DNA from 2 places in the Rhizobium sp. A22-96 genome. Region 2 is predicted to be linked to the other one. Evidence: riboswitches for the same ligand, from Rfam matches in the RefSeq annotation. Region 2 holds a riboswitch; the other holds the start of a gene.
The links. Region 2 has a riboswitch for S-adenosylmethionine ahead of ACQZ6F_RS23635 (O-succinylhomoserine sulfhydrylase). Riboswitches for the same ligand answer to the same signal wherever they lie in the genome.
Positions count from the first base shown of each region.

Region 1 (7,745 bases), on a different contig from region 2:
CACCTTGATGTTGCGGGTGCCAAGCTCGACGCCGTCGTCGAGATTCTGGAAGTCGCGGCGATCCCAGACTTTGACCGCGCGGCGGTGGCGCGAGGTTTCCTGGCCGATGCGCACGCCTTCCGGATTATAGCCGTATGCGCCGAAGGGAGAGGTGCCCGCCGTGCCGATCCATTTCGAGCCGCCCTGGTGCCGACCCTGCTGTTCGGCCAGCCGCCGCCGCAACGTTTCCATCAGTCTGTCGAAGCCGCCGAGCGCCTCGATCTGTTTCCGCTCTTCTTCGGTGAGATGCTTTTCCGCCAGCTTGCGCAGCCATTCGTCGGGAATGGCGGCCGCCTCGACCGCATCGGCACTACCGCCGATCGCCTCGACGCCATGGAAATAATCGGCGAAGACCTGGTCGAAGCGATCGATGAAGCGCTCGTCCTTAATCAGCGTCGTGCGCGCCAGATAGTAGAAGGCCTCGACATCATAGTCGGCAATCCCCTCTTCCATTCCTTCAAGCAGCGACAGGAATTCCCGGAGCGTGACCGGCACCTTCGCTTCCTTCAGCTTCAGGAAGAAGGGAATGAACAAGCCTCAGGTCCTTTCCTGGCCGATCTCCTCCAGATCATACGGCGTGGTCTGGTAGATCTCGTTGATCCAGTTGCCGAAGAACAGATGCGCATGGCTGCGCCACCGGTTCTGCGGGGGGATTTCCGGGTCGTTGTGCGGGAAATAGTTGTGCGGCATCTTGATCGGCACGCCCGCATTTACGTCGCGGAAATATTCGTCCGCGAGCGAAGTGGAATCATACTCCACGTGATTGAACATGTAGAGCCGGTTGCAGGCCTGTTCGTGCACGAGACAGATCCCCATTTCGCTCGATTCCATCAGGATCTGCAGGCTCGGCACCTTTTCGATGTCGTTGCGGCGCACTTCCGTCCAGCGCGAGACCGGAATGGCGAAATCGTCGGAAAAGCCGTTGAGGTAGACGGAGGACGGCGCGAGGTTCTGGTGGCGATAGACGCCGAAGGCCTTTTCATTCAGCGTATGCTTCGGCACGCCATGGAAATGATAGGCGGCGGCCATCGCGCCCCAGCAGACGTTCATCGTCGAATGGACATTGGTTGCCGTCCAGTCGAAGATCTGCCGCATCTCGTCCCAGTAGGTGACCTCTTCGTATTCCAGCAGCTCGATCGGCGCGCCAGTGATGATGAAGCCGTCGAACTTGCGATGCTTCACCTCTTCCCAGGTCTGGTAGAAGGAAAACAGGTGTTCCTCGGAGGTGCTCTTGGCCTTGTGGCCGCCGACGCGGACCAGCGAAAACTCCGTCTGCAGCGGCGATGCGCCGACGAGGCGCGCCATCTGTATCTCGGTCTTGATCTTGTTCGGCATGAGGTTGAGAAGCCCGATTTGAAGGGGGCGGATATCCTGCCGGATCGCCACCGTTTCGGTCATCACCCGCACGCCCTCGTTCTGGAGGGTTTCAAATGCGGGCAGCGTATCGGGAATCTTGATGGGCATCGTTTCACTCGATCAAATGCAAAAAACCGGCCGCAATATGAATCGCTACCGGTCCGCACGCGGCCCTTTAGCGACTTATTTAACGTGGCTGCAAGCCGGCCGGCCAAATCACCACAGCCAAATTCCATAAACCTGCCGTGGCGGCGGGTCAATGGGCAAGCTTTGAGGCAGGCTGGCGGCCGTGATCTGATGTCGTTTGCGGTTTACAGATGTTCAAGAAGGGCTTGTGGGTAATTCTGTGCGTAGGCCACCTCGCCCTTCGAGGCCTTGGCGTTTGCGCTGACGCTTTAACGCCAAGGCACCTCAGGGTGAGGGCGGGTGATATGGTCACTTCATTTTCGCTTGGGAGAGAAGAGACTGCTACTTCCCCTGCCCCCGTGCCATGAAAGCCAGTCGTTCAAAAAGATGAACATCCTGCTCATTCTTCAGCAATGCGCCATGCAGCTTCGGCAGCACGCTTTTCGCATCGACACGCAGGGTGGCGGGGTCGACATCGTCGGCGACCAGCAGGCGGATCCAATCGAGGGCTTCCGAGGTCGATGGCTTTTTCTTCAGGCCCGGCACGTCGCGAATTTCGAAGAATTGCGTCAGCGCCGCCTGGACCAGCGCCTGCTTGATGCCGGGATAGTGAACTTCGACGATGCGGGTGAGCGTTTCCATGTCGGGGAAGCGGATATAGTGGAAGAAGCAGCGGCGCAGGAAGGCGTCCGGCAGTTCCTTCTCGTTGTTCGAGGTGATGATGACGATCGGCCGGATTGCGGCCTGGATCGTCTCGCCTGTCTCGTAGACATGGAACTCCATGCGGTCGAGTTCCTGCAGCAGGTCGTTCGGGAATTCAATATCGGCCTTGTCGATCTCGTCGATCAGCAGCACGCATTTTTTCGGCGAGGTAAAGGCCTGCCAGAGCTTGCCCCGGCGGATGTAATTGCCGACATCGTGAACTCTAACGTCGCCCAACTGGCTGTCGCGCAGGCGCGAAACGGCATCGTATTCGTAAAGGCCCTGTTGCGCCTTGGTCGTCGATTTGACGTTCCATTCGAGGAGGTCGAGACCGAGGGCCCCCGCCACCTGCCGCGCCAGTTCGGTCTTGCCTGTGCCGGGCTCGCCCTTTACCAGAAGCGGCCGCTCCAGCCGGATGGCGGCATTGACCGCGACCATCAAATCCTTGTCGGCGATATAGTCTGCTGTTCCCTGGAATTGCATCGGAAGGCTTTCTCAATCTTTCGAATGCAAGCTAATTGCTGACCTTATTCGGTTCAAGGCGTGAAACCGTGTATATAGCAACGTGATCGCACCGATCTATTGCTAGGATGGACATGAGGGCGGGTCATGGTTAACTGACGGTACGTGCGTCGCAGGGAAGTGCTGATGGCAGTTGAAGCGCAAGCCAAGCCGAATATCCAGGGGAACGAGCAGGTCGGATACGATTTGAGCCTCTTCTTTCGGCTGAGGATGATGTTCTCCGCGTTCTGGAATTCACCGGTGCGCTTCAAGATCATTTCCCTGACCGTGGCGCTGTTCGCAATCATCATGATCACCGCCTACGTCCAGGTGCTGCTCAACAGCTGGAACGCACCTTTTTACGATTCGCTGGCAAGGCGCGATATCTCCGCCTTCTTCCATCAACTCGGCGTTTTCGGCATCATCGCCGGCTCGCTTCTGATCCTCAATGTCATCCAGGCCTGGCTCAACCAGATGACCGCGCTCTACATGCGCGAAGGTCTGGCACGAGATCTGGTGAACCAATGGCTGCAGGCCAAACGCGCGCTTCGTCTGGCCTCCGCCGGGCTGATCGGCGTCAACCCCGACCAGCGATTGCATGAGGATGCCCGCAATCTCGCCGAAAGCTCGACGGGCCTCGCCATCGGGCTGGTGCAGGCGACGATCCTGCTGTTGAGCTTCATCGGGGTGCTCTGGGAGCTTTCCAGCGGCATGGTCTTCCATTTCAAGGGCGCGAGCTTCTCCATCCCCGGCTACATGGTCTGGGCGGCGATCCTTTACGCTGGTTCGGCATCCTTCCTCAGCCAGTTCGTCGGCCGCCGGCTGGTGCGGCTGAACGCCGATCGCTATTCCAAGGAAGCCGAGCTGCGTTTCGCGCTCATGCATGCCAACGAACACATGCCGGCAATCGCCATTGCCGGCGGCGAGGAAAACGAACGCAAGAGGATCAACCTCGATATTTCCGCCGTGCTTGCGGTCATCCGCCAGCTGGCGATCGCCAATACCAATCTTACCTGGGTTTCCGCCGGCTATGGCTGGCTGGTGCTGATCATCCCGATCCTGGTGGCGGCGCCCGCATATTTTTCCGGCGGGCTGACCTTCGGCCAGCTCATGGTGGCCGTGGGCGCCTTCAATCAGGTGAATTCAGCGCTGCGCTGGTATGTCGCCAATTTCGGCCCGATCGCCGAATGGCGGGCAACGCTGATGCGTGTCACCGATTTCCGCCAGGCCCTGACGGAAATGGACGACAAGACGCCGATGCCGCACACTCTCGTCTTCGATAATGCCGCACCGGGTACGATGGTGTGGACCGATATGGAGATTTCGACCAAGACCAGCGATGAGGCGACCGAGAACGGTTTCCAAATTGCCGAGGGAACGGTGACGATCAATGCCGGTGAGCACATCATGATCAACGGCGATCACGGCGTGAACCGCCGGCTGCTGTTCGAGGTGCTGGCGCATCAATGGTATAGCGGTTCCGGCACGGTCAGCCTGCCGCCGGCGGAAGACATGCTGTTCGTACCGCACACACCCTATGTGCCCGGCGGCACGCTCAGGGAGGCGATCTGCTTTCCGGAAGATCGGGATGCCTATGACGAGGCTGCTGTCGAGGCCGCCATGGAGAAGGTCGGGCTTACGCGTCTCAAGGGCCGCATCGATACGCAGGCCCGCTGGGACCGGCTGCTTGATACCGAAGAGCAGAAAGCTATCGGCTTTGCGCATCTGCTTCTGGCGAAGCCAAAATGGGTTATCCTCGACGATGTCCTCGAAGGGCTGGAGTCCGAGGTTCAGGCGATGCTCTGCGGATTGCTGGCGGAAATGACCGACGTCACCGTGATCTATGTCGGCCGCAACGAGGCCTATATGCACGCGATGTCACCGCGGGTGCTGCATCTGCAGGCCCTGGCCCCGCACGAGCATAGCATCGAGACGGATACGCCTCCAGCGCCCGCTGCGGCGGAAGAGCAGGATCAGAAAAAAGCCAATACGCCGTAGCGCGGTCAAACCGACGCTGTTTTATCTGTCCAGAACGCAAAACGCCCCGTCGTTTGACGAGGCGTTTTTAGTGCAATCGAGCTGAAGCGCTCAATCCTTGGCGCGTTCGACGTAGGAAACGTCTTCCGTCGCGATGACGACGCGGGTGCCGGCGTTGATGTGCGGCGGCACCAGGGTGCGCACGCCATTCGACAAGATCGCAGGCTTGTAGGAAGAGGAAGCAGTCTGACCCTTGACGACCGGTTCCGTCTCGGTGATCTCGAGCGTGACGTGACGCGGCAGCTGGAGGGCCAGCGCAATGCCTTCATGGATCGACAGGACGCAGGTCATGCCTTCCTGCAGGAAGGCCTTCTGGTCGCCCATGGTTTCGACATCGACGACGACCTGGTCGTAGGTGGCCGGGTTCATGAAGTGGAAGCCTTCGCCATCTTCATAGAGGTACTGGAAGTTCACGTCTTCGACGAAGGCGCGCTCGACCTGTTCGGTGGTGCGCCAACGCTCGGAGACCTTCACGCCGTCGACGATGCGGCGCATGTCGACCTGGGTGACCGGAGTGCCCTTGCCCGGATGAAAGTTCTGAGCGGTGAGAACGACGTAGAGCTTGCCGTCGACGTCGAGAACGTTGCCCTTGCGGACCGAAGAGGCGATGACCTTGACCATAAGACTTCCTTGTAACGCTGCGTTTTGCGTCGTAGAGGGACTGTCGAAATGCTCTCCGAGACGCAGCAATTGTTTGCTTGGGGGCGCAACTACCCTAAATCAATGGAAATTGCCACCCCCAACGCGGCTTGAGCCCCGAAGAAAGCTAGGAATGAAGCCAACGACGAGCAAAGCGTCCCCCTGGTGGACCCGCAATGTCCATGCGGACCGGCGGCCGTTCCTTCTCGGTCGCAATGCGATCCAGGCGGCGTTGCGCATCTTCTTTGCGCGTAACGACTTCATCGAGGTCGACACGGCGACGCTGCAGGTGTCGCCGGGCAACGAGGCGCATCTGCATGCTTTCGAGACCGAGGCCCTGACGACGGACGGCAAGGCATCGCCTCTCTACCTTCACACCTCGCCCGAGTTTGCCTGCAAGAAGCTGCTGGCCGCCGGCGAGGAGCGTATCGCCTGCTTTGCCCATGTCTATCGCAATCGCGAGCGCGGGCCGCTGCACCATCCGGAATTTACCATGCTGGAATGGTATCGCGCCGGAGAAAGCTACGAGGCGCTGATGGCCGATTGTTCCGCGGTGCTGGCGCTGGCGGCGGAGACGGTCGGGGCGAAGAAGCTCACCTATCGCGGCGCCGAGACCGATCCGTTCCTCACGCCGGAGCGCATAAGCGTCGCAGCCGCTTTCGAGCGCTATGCTGGCATCGATCTCTTTGCCTCGATCGGCCTCGACGGCTCCACAGACCGCGAGCGTCTGGTGGCCGACATGCGGCGCAATGGCATGCGGGTCGCCGAGGATGATCTGTGGCAGGATCTCTTCAGCCGGGTTCTGGTCGAGAAGATCGAGCCAAATCTCGGCTTCGGTCGCGCGACGATCCTTGATGAATATCCCGTTTCCGAGGCGGCCCTTGCCCGGCCTTCGGCTGGGGACCACCGCGTTGCCGAACGTTTCGAGCTCTATGCCTGCGGCGTCGAGCTTGCCAATGCCTTCGGCGAGCTGACAAATGCCGGCGAGCAGCGTCGGCGGTTCGAGATCGAGATGTCGGAAAAATTGCGCGTCTACGGCGAGACCTATCCGCTGGACGAGGATTTTCTGGAGGCGCTCTCCGTCATGCCCGAGGCAAGCGGCATTGCACTCGGTTTTGACCGGCTTGTGATGCTGGCAACCGGGGCCTCGCGCATAGAACAGGTGCTCTGGGCGCCGGTCGCGGAGTACGGAGCATGAATTCGATGCGTCCGATCAGGACTATCAGCGAGCTTGAGCGCGCCGGATTGATCGACGCCGACAAAGCGTTGTCGCTGGAAGCGGTGGCGGAGCGCTATGCGGTTGCGCTGACGCCGACGGTCGTGCGGTTGATCGACTCGGCCGATCCTGCCGATCCGATCGCCCGGCAGTTCGTGCCCGATGCGGCCGAATTGCTTGTCACGCCCGAAGAGCGCGCCGATCCGATCGGCGATCATGCGCATAGTCCCGTCGAAGGCATCGTCCATCGCTATCCGGACCGCGTGCTGCTGAAGGCCGTGCATGTTTGCCCGGTCTATTGTCGCTTCTGCTTTCGCCGCGAGATGGTCGGACCGCAGGGCCTTGGGACTCTCGATGGCGTGGCGCTGGACGGCGCCTTTGCCTATATCCGCGATCACAGCGAGATCTGGGAAGTCATTTTGACCGGCGGCGATCCGCTGGTTCTATCGCCGCGCCGGCTGGAAGAAATCCTGCGGCAGCTCGCCGATATCGACCATGTGAAGATCGTCCGCTTCCATACGCGCGTTCCCGTCGTCGATCCCTCGAGGGTCGATGCGGCCCTGATCGCGGCGCTGAAGGCCAGCGGCAAGACCATTTATGTGGCGCTGCATGCCAATCATCCCCGGGAGCTGACGGAGGAGGCGCGTGCCGCCTGCGCCCGGCTGGTCGATGCGGGGATCGTGCTCGTCAGCCAGTCGGTGCTGCTCAAGGGCGTCAACGATGATCCGGATGTGCTGGCGGCGCTGATGAAAGCTTTCGTCGAGACGCGGGTGAAGCCCTATTATCTGCATCATCCTGATCTTGCGCCCGGCACCAGCCATTTCCGCCTGACGATTGCCGAGGGGCAGGCGATCGTCGCCGCATTGCGCGGTCGGATCTCCGGCCTTTGCCAGCCCACCTACATCCTCGATATTCCCGGCGGCTACGGCAAGGCGGATATTGGCCGGAGCTCGGTTCGTGAGCTAGGCGAAGGCTGCTATTCGATATCGGACTATCGCGGCGACGATCACATATATCCGCCAGAAGCCTAAATTCGATTTTTCTGCTTTTACTTTTACTGACGCTCTGATTGTTATGCGTTTTCTCGAATAAAACGTAGTGGCGAGTTTGGCACGTTAACCTTATTGCC
Region 1 is NZ_JBNWDQ010000004.1:280,725-288,469, forward strand. It holds gene ACQZ6F_RS19630 (vWA domain-containing protein) at 1-573, opposite strand, end outside; gene metA (homoserine O-acetyltransferase MetA) at 577-1,503, opposite strand; SAM riboswitch at 1,551-1,628, opposite strand; gene ACQZ6F_RS19640 (AAA family ATPase) at 1,864-2,706, opposite strand; gene ACQZ6F_RS19645 (ABC transporter ATP-binding protein/permease) at 2,872-4,722, shown strand; gene efp (elongation factor P) at 4,813-5,382, opposite strand; gene epmA (EF-P lysine aminoacylase EpmA) at 5,534-6,598, shown strand; gene ACQZ6F_RS19660 (lysine-2,3-aminomutase-like protein) at 6,595-7,647, shown strand.
Region 1: it holds a riboswitch for S-adenosylmethionine, as region 2 does, so the genes downstream of both, metA (homoserine O-acetyltransferase MetA) here and ACQZ6F_RS23635 (O-succinylhomoserine sulfhydrylase) in region 2, are expected to answer to the same signal.

Region 2 (7,745 bases):
TGGACGCCTCGCCCGGCCGATCGCCATCTTCGGCGAAGCGCTGACGGAGGCTTTGAAAGACAGAGCCAGTTTCTGAACTGGTTTCGATCTCAAGCACCCGGCTTGTTGATCATCGCTTCAATGTTGTAGCCATCCGGGTCCAGAATGAAGCAGGCATAATAATCCGCCATATATTCCGGCCAGGGTCCGGGAGCGCCATTGTCCTCGGCTCCCGCTTCCAGAGCGGCGCGATAAAATGCATCGACCTCGGCCCTGCTGCCGACGCGAAAGGCAACATGCAAATGCGTCAGAGGCGGCTTGCTGCCCGTATGCTGGATCTCGAACAGGCTGCCGTCGCCAACGTCGAACGCCCAGAAAACACCTTCCTTGCCAAAGGACAAGCCGTAACCCAGCGGCTCGAAAGCGCGCTCATAGAACGCCTTGGTCTTCTCCAGATCGCTCACTTCGATGGTTATGAGATCAAACATGTCGAGCGCATCCCTGAGATCATTGACGATGGAAGGAAGCTGGAGCGGGTGAAGGGAATCGAACCCTCGTATTCAGCTTGGGAAGCTGCTGCTCTACCATTGAGCTACACCCGCCTGACATCCCGAGATGTCCAACAGTTGGCGGCCACTGTCAAGGCCGGACGATAGATGCCTAGAGCCGGAAGTGCTTGGACAGCTTCAGGCCCTGTGCCTGATAGTTCGAGCCGAGGCCGGAGCCGTAGAGGCTGCTTGGCTGCTCCAGCATGTGTTCGTAGATCAGGCGGCCGACGATCTGGCCATCCTCGAGGATGAAAGGCACTTCATGGCTGCGCACTTCGAGCACAGCGCGGCTGCCACGGCCGCCGGCCGGGGCATGACCGAAGCCGGGATCGAAGAAGCCGGCATAATGGACGCGGAATTCGCCGACCAGCGGATCGAACGGCGTCATCTCGGCGGCATAATGCGGCGGCACATGAACGGCCTCGCGCGAAACGAGGATGTAGAATTCGTCGGGATCGAGGATCAGCTCGGTGCGGCCGCGGCTATAAAGCGGCTCCCAGAAATCGAAGATATCGTGCTGGGCCTTCTTGTCGACATCGACGACGGCCGTGTGGTGTTTGCCGCGATAGCCGATCAGGCCTTCCTTATCGCCGGCAAGATCGATCGACAGCGCGATGCCGCCACCGGTGATGTTCGGCTTTTTGCTGGCGACGAGCGTCTCGGTCTCGTGCAGTGCCAGCAGTTCCGGCTCGTCAAGCAGAGCCTGGCCGACGCGGAAACGGATCTGCGACAGGCGCGAACCACGGCGAACGACGATCGGAAAGGTGCGCGGGCTGATTTCGAGATAGAGCGGGCCGGAATAGCCGGCCGGGATCTTGTCGAACTCCTGCGCCCGGTCGGTGATGACGCGGGTGAAGATATCGAGGCGGCCTGTCGAACTCTTCGGATTGGCCGAGGCCGACATATCGGCCGGCAAGTCCAGCCGCTCCATCAGCGGCACGATATAGACGCAGCCGGTTTCCAGCACCGCACCTTCGGAGAGATCGACGACATGCAACTTCAGCCAGTCGAGCTTGTCGGCAACCAGATGCGACGGACCGGGCATGAAGCTGGCGCGAACGCGGAAGGCATGGGAACCGAGGCGCAGGTCAAGGCTTGCCGGCTGGATCTGATCGACGTCCAGCTCTCTTTCGCTCGTCAGCCGTCCGGCGTCAAAGAGCGCCGCAATGGCGCGATCCGCTAGAATTCCTGTATTGCGAGCCATCATGCCTCTTTCCCCAGCCCATACGCCTGCAAATCCATATTCGACTTGTATGCCTGCGGGCTGATTCAAAACGTTACTGCGACCTTAGCGCATCCAGAGAGACGCGCGGGCAGTATTTGTCGCAGACAAAACCAAACTCAGGGAATTGACGCAAGCGATCAACGGCAGTATTGCAACTTATCCCGTGGTGATTTGGCCGGTCGGCTTGCAGCCACGTTAAACAAGTGGCTAAAAAGACCGGGTTGAAACCGGTCTGCAATTGCGGCCGGTTTTTTTGTTTTGAAAGTGGTGATGGCATGAGCAAGACTTGGCGCCCCGCAACCCAACTCGTTCACGGCGGAACGCTCCGTTCGCAATTTGGCGAAACATCCGAAGCAATCTATCTGACCCAGGGCTTCGTCTATGACACCTCGGAAGCGGCAGAAGCCCGCTTCAAGGGCGAGACGGATGGTTTCATCTACGCCCGCTATGGCAGCCCGACCAACGACATGTTCGAAAAGCGCATGTGCGCGCTGGAAGGCGCTGAAGATGCCCGCGCCACGGCTTCGGGCATGGCCGCTGTCACCGCCGCGATCCTCTGCCAGCTGAAGGCCGGCGACCATATCGTTGCCGCCCGCGCCCTCTTCGGCTCCTGCCGCTGGGTCGTCGAGACGCTGGCACCGAAATACGGCATCGAATGCACGCTGGTCGACGGTCGTTTCGTCGAGAACTGGGAAAAGGCGATCCGCCCCACCACCAAGGTGTTCTTCCTGGAAAGCCCGACCAATCCGACGCTCGAAGTCGTTGACATCGCTGCGGTGGCCAAGCTTGCCAACCAGATTGGTGCCAAGGTCGTGGTCGACAACGTCTTCGCGACCCCGCTCTTCCAGAAACCTCTGGAACTCGGCGCCCATATCGTCGTCTACTCCGCTACCAAACATATTGACGGCCAGGGCCGCTCGCTCGGCGGTGTCATCCTCTCCGACAAGCAGTGGATCGACGAGAACCTGCAGGACTATTTCCGCCATACCGGTCCGGCCATGTCGCCATTCACCGCCTGGACGCTGCTGAAGGGCATCGAAACGCTGCCGCTGCGCGTTGCGCAGCAGACGGCGAATGCCGCCAAGGTGGCTGACTTCCTCGCCGAGCAGGGCAACAAGGTCGCTCGCGTGATCTATCCCGGCCGCAAGGACCATCCGCAGGCCGACATCATCGCCAAACAGATGACCGGCGGCTCGACGCTGGTGGCTTTCGAGCTGAAGGGCGGCAAGGAAGCAGCCTTCAAGCTGCAGAACGCATTGGAGATCGTGAAGATTTCCAACAATCTCGGCGACTCGAAGAGCCTGATCACCCATCCGGCCACCACGACGCACAAGAACCTCACCGACGAGGCCCGCGCAGAGCTTGGCATTTCGCCGGGTACCGTACGCTTCTCCGCCGGTATCGAGGACAGCCAGGATCTGGTCGAGGATTTCGCCCGCGCCCTGGAACAGGTTTCCGCCTGATACTATTCCTTCAAGCCGCCCGGAGATTCTCCGGGCGGCTCGACATGCTCCTATTGGAGCCATGCAGTCGTCGTCAGCCCGCCGCCTTGTATTGAACCTTGCCGGCGTGCAGGAAGAACATCTTGTCGAAAAGCGACAGATCCAGCGGGTTTGGCAGACGAACGTCATCAAGATCGGGCAAGGGTTTCAGCGCCGGATCGTATGAACGGTCGATTTGCGAGATGAACACGATGATTACGCCCGTCTCACGCGCGAACGTCTTCAGCGCGCGGACCTGCGTCTCCAGTTCCGGCTTCTCCCGCTTCTGATCGAGTATTTGCAGATAGTCGACGACTGCCAGCGTGCCGCGTGGCGCCGAGGCCAGCTTATTTGCAATGTAGTCGGCACTTATGGCGTCGGAACTGTCGAGTTCGAACAACTCCCTGAACTCGGCCTGATCCACGCCAATGATCCGGAAACGATCCAGAACGACCTTTTCGGTATCCTCGAGCGTGAAGAAGGCGCTGCGATTGCCCGATTTCATGGCTCCTACCGCGAGCTTGAGGCTCATCAGCGTCTTGCCCTGGCCGGGACGTGCGCCGACCAGCACCAGATCACCCGGTCTCAAGAGCGAGAAGAAATCATCGGGGGAAACGGCAGCCTGCGTCTTGGACGCAAGCAAGCTCCAACCTCCAAACCCCTCGCCAGCCGCGATGTGATCCAGTGCGGCGTGCAGGGGGATATTCTGCTGGCGCGACAAAAGCCGTGCCTTGCGCTTCAAATGATAAACAGGGGCGGAAAGCCTCATTGTAAACCTCCTATTGCGAGCAGTGACCGCAACCCCTCCTTATGCCAGGCGCTCAAACAGTCGGTTTGATGATCGACAGCCCCGCATCAAGTATACTTTCCCGGACGGAGGGGGGAGGCACGGGCCATGCCAGAATCGGATGATAGTCGAAATCCCACCGTCGGGAAATCGCGCGGACGTTCTTTTCGCAGACCTGAAGGCCGAGCCGAGCTCCACATGGCCGAGAGTTTTCGAAGAGAGACTGACAGATATGGCAGTCAAACCTCAAGTGCACCCTAAATGATGCCAAGCCTTTCCACCTCACCAAGACATAGCGAGTGGAGCTATGGTAGAAAACACTAAAGGACAAGTAAGGCGAGATACTTTTGACGGCAACCTGATAGTCTTCGTTTTCTGTCGTAATATCTCCAATTCTCCAAGGAACAATCGCCGATGAGAATTTTCATCATTCCATTCCTTGACGGAACGGGCTGGTTATAGGATACCGCTAGATATCCTGCACTTTGCGGGAAGCATGGAAAGCGGGTAATATGCCGCGGACTTTAAAAATGCTGGAGCGTAAGTGGCGCTTGTAAGAACGCTCGTCGCTTCAGAGCAGTGGCAAGGTAATCAGGCATGTATCGCGCCTTAACACGCGACATAGAAGTTGTCGTAGAGCCATTCTATCTGGAGGAGCAATCCGATCCGGACGACGATCGCTATGTTTGGGGATACCGCATCGTCATCTCCAATCATTCGAAGATGTCCGTCAAATTGGTGACGCGCTACTGGCACATCACCGATATGAACGGTATCGTGGATGAGGTGACGGGGCCAGGCGTTGTCGGCGAGCAGCCACATCTCAACCCCGGCGACACCTATGAATACTCATCGGGCTGCCCGCTGGACACGCCTTCAGGCATGATGTTCGGCCATTACCAGATGGAGACGGACGACGGGGAACAGTTCCATGTCAAGATCCCCGCCTTCTCTCTCGATACGCCCAATCTGCTGCGCACGCTGAACTGAGCTCCGTCAGGCCGCGTTTACCTCAGCCACTTCGAAGCGGTAGGTGGTCGAGCAGAACTCGCAGGTGACGGCTATTTCACCGTTCTCCTGGCTGGCCTCGATCTCCTCGGCCGAAAAACCCTGCAACACACCCTTCAGCTTGTCGCGCGAGCAGGAACAGCGGTCAAAAACCGCCTTCGGCTCATAGACCCGCACACCGCGCTCATGGAAGAGGCGGAACAGCAGGCGTTCGGTGCCGACAAGTGGATCCGTCAATTCATCGGCGTCGATGGTCTCCACGAGGCTGCGTGCTTCGGCCCAGGCGTCGTCCTCGACGTGATTGCCGATGAGCTCATCGCCGTCACCGCCATGCAGATCCGGCAGGCGCATGCGCTCCGGTGCCTCGGGCAGGAACTGCGCGATCAGACCGCCCGCCCGCCAGCGATGACGCGGCTTGCCGTTCTCATCACGGTCGAAGAGCTCTGCAGCACCAAGGCGTACACGCGTCGGGATTTGCTCCGACTGGCGGAAATAGGTGCCGGCAATGTCCTCGAGCGAAGCCCCATCGAGAGCAACGATGCCTTGATAGGGCTGGCTGTAGCGGCCCTGATCGATCGTAAAGGCAAGAACGCCCTTGCCGAGCAGCTGCTCCGGCTCGGTGCGGCCTTCGGCAACGGCCTTTGCCAGTGCCTCTTCGTTGAAGCGCGCATAGGCGCGGACATTTTCAGGCGTCGAAAAATCGGCGACCAGCAGGTCGACCGGGCCGTCGCCCTTCGTCTGTACGGTGAACTTGCCTTCGAACTTCAGCGACGTGCCGAGCAAGACCGTGAGAACGATAGCCTCGGCCAAAAGGCGGGCCACCGGCGTCGGATAATCATGCCGGGCAAGGATTGCATCCAACAACGGACCAAGCTGCACGGCACGGCCGCGCACATCGAGCCCTTCGACCTGGAAGGGCACAACGTGATCGTCACCGGCAAAATCGAACTGACCCAGCGAGGCTGCATTTTCGGCCATTGCTTTACTCCTACTGCGCCCGCGCTCTCAAACGCGGCTTCCTATCCTCAGATTGCGCCCAGGCACCAAGCAAGAATCGACTTTTGCGCATGAAGGCGGTTTTCCGCCTCATCGAAAACAACGGATTGCGGGCCATCGATCACCTCGTCCGTCACTTCCTCCCCACGGTGAGCGGGCAGGCAATGCATGAACAACGCGTCTTTGCCGGCCTGTGCCATCAAAGCCTTGTTGACCTGATAGGGCTGGAAGACGTTGTGACCGCGAGCCCGGTGTTCCTGATTCATGGAAACCCAGGTATCGGTTACCACGCAATCGACGCCGGCGACCGCACGGTCTGCATCATGCGAGAGCATGATTTCGGCGCCCTCGTTGCGGGCCCAGTTCAGATAGTGATCCTTCGGCTCGGAACCAAGGGGTACCGCCATGTTCATGCGATAGCCGAAACGCGCGGCGCCTTCGATCAGCGAATGCAGCACATTGTTGCCGTCGCCGGTCCAGGCAACGGTCTTGCCCTTGATCGGACCGCGATGTTCCTCGAAGGTCATGATATCGGCCATGATCTGGCAGGGATGCGTATCGTCGGTCAGCGCATTGATGACGGGAACCGTCGCATGCTCCGCCAGCTCCAGCAGGCGCGAATGATCGGTCGTGCGGATCATGATCGCATCGACATAGCGCGACAATACTTTCGCGGTGTCACCGATCGTCTCGGCGCGGCCGAGCTGCATCTCGGTTCCCGACAGGAACAGCGTCTCGCCGCCGAGCTGGCGCATGCCGACGTCGAAGGATACGCGTGTGCGGGTGGAAGGCTTCTCGAAGATCATCGCAAGCATCTTGCCGGCGAGCGGCTTGTCGGCCGTGCCGGCCTTCAGTGCCTGCTTTCGCACGATCGCATCATCGATGATGTTGCGCAGATCGGCGGCTGCTACGGCCGAGAGGTCGAGAAAGTGTTTCGGAGAAGCCATGTCCTTACCTGTACTCCAGAAAAAACAATAACGCCCGCGTGGGGCACGAACGCCCCGACTGCGGGCGCTGAATTCAAGCCGATTTCTTGACGCGAACGGCGCGCGCGCGCTCTGCGGCGCGCTCGATACGGGCAAGGCCTTCGCGCGCTTCCTCGGCGGTGACGATCAGCGGCGGCAACAGACGGATGACATTATCGCCAGCCGGGACACCAAGCAGATGTTCGGCGCGGATCGCCTGCAAGAGGTCCGCCTGCGGGATAGCCGCCTTGATGCCAAGCATGAGGCCTTCGCCACGAATATCCTCGATGATATCCGGGAAGCGATCCTTGAGCGAGGCGAGGCCCTGGCGGAAGACCAGTGCGATATCGCGCACATGTTCCAGGAAACCATCGGCCAGCACGATATCAAGCACCGCATTGCCGACTGCCATGGCCAGCGGATTGCCGCCATAGGTCGATCCGTGCGTGCCGGCCTTCATGCCGGAAGCCGCTTCGGCCGTTGCCAGGCATGCGCCGAGCGGAAAGCCGCCGCCGATACCCTTTGCGACCGCCATGATATCGGGCTTGATACCAGCCCATTCGTGGGCAAAGAGCTTGCCGGTACGACCAACGCCGGACTGCACCTCGTCGAGAACCAGCAGCAGGCCGTGCTCGTCGCAGATCTGGCGGAGACCACGCAGGAATTCATTGGTCGCCGGGCGGATACCACCCTCGCCCTGCACCGGCTCTATCAGGATAGCGCCCGTCGCCTCGGTAATGGCTGCGCGCACGGCAT
Region 2 is NZ_JBNWDQ010000005.1:423,443-431,187, reverse strand. It holds gene ACQZ6F_RS23655 (LysR family transcriptional regulator) at 1-76, shown strand, start outside; gene ACQZ6F_RS23650 (VOC family protein) at 90-467, opposite strand; tRNA gene ACQZ6F_RS23645 (tRNA-Gly) at 508-581, opposite strand; gene ACQZ6F_RS23640 (2'-deoxycytidine 5'-triphosphate deaminase) at 640-1,734, opposite strand; SAM riboswitch at 1,906-1,984, shown strand; gene ACQZ6F_RS23635 (O-succinylhomoserine sulfhydrylase) at 2,028-3,215, shown strand; gene ACQZ6F_RS23630 (DNA helicase) at 3,289-4,002, opposite strand; gene apaG (Co2+/Mg2+ efflux protein ApaG) at 4,618-5,010, shown strand; gene ACQZ6F_RS23620 (Hsp33 family molecular chaperone) at 5,017-6,006, opposite strand; gene argF (ornithine carbamoyltransferase) at 6,054-6,971, opposite strand; gene ACQZ6F_RS23610 (aspartate aminotransferase family protein) at 7,045-7,745, opposite strand, start outside.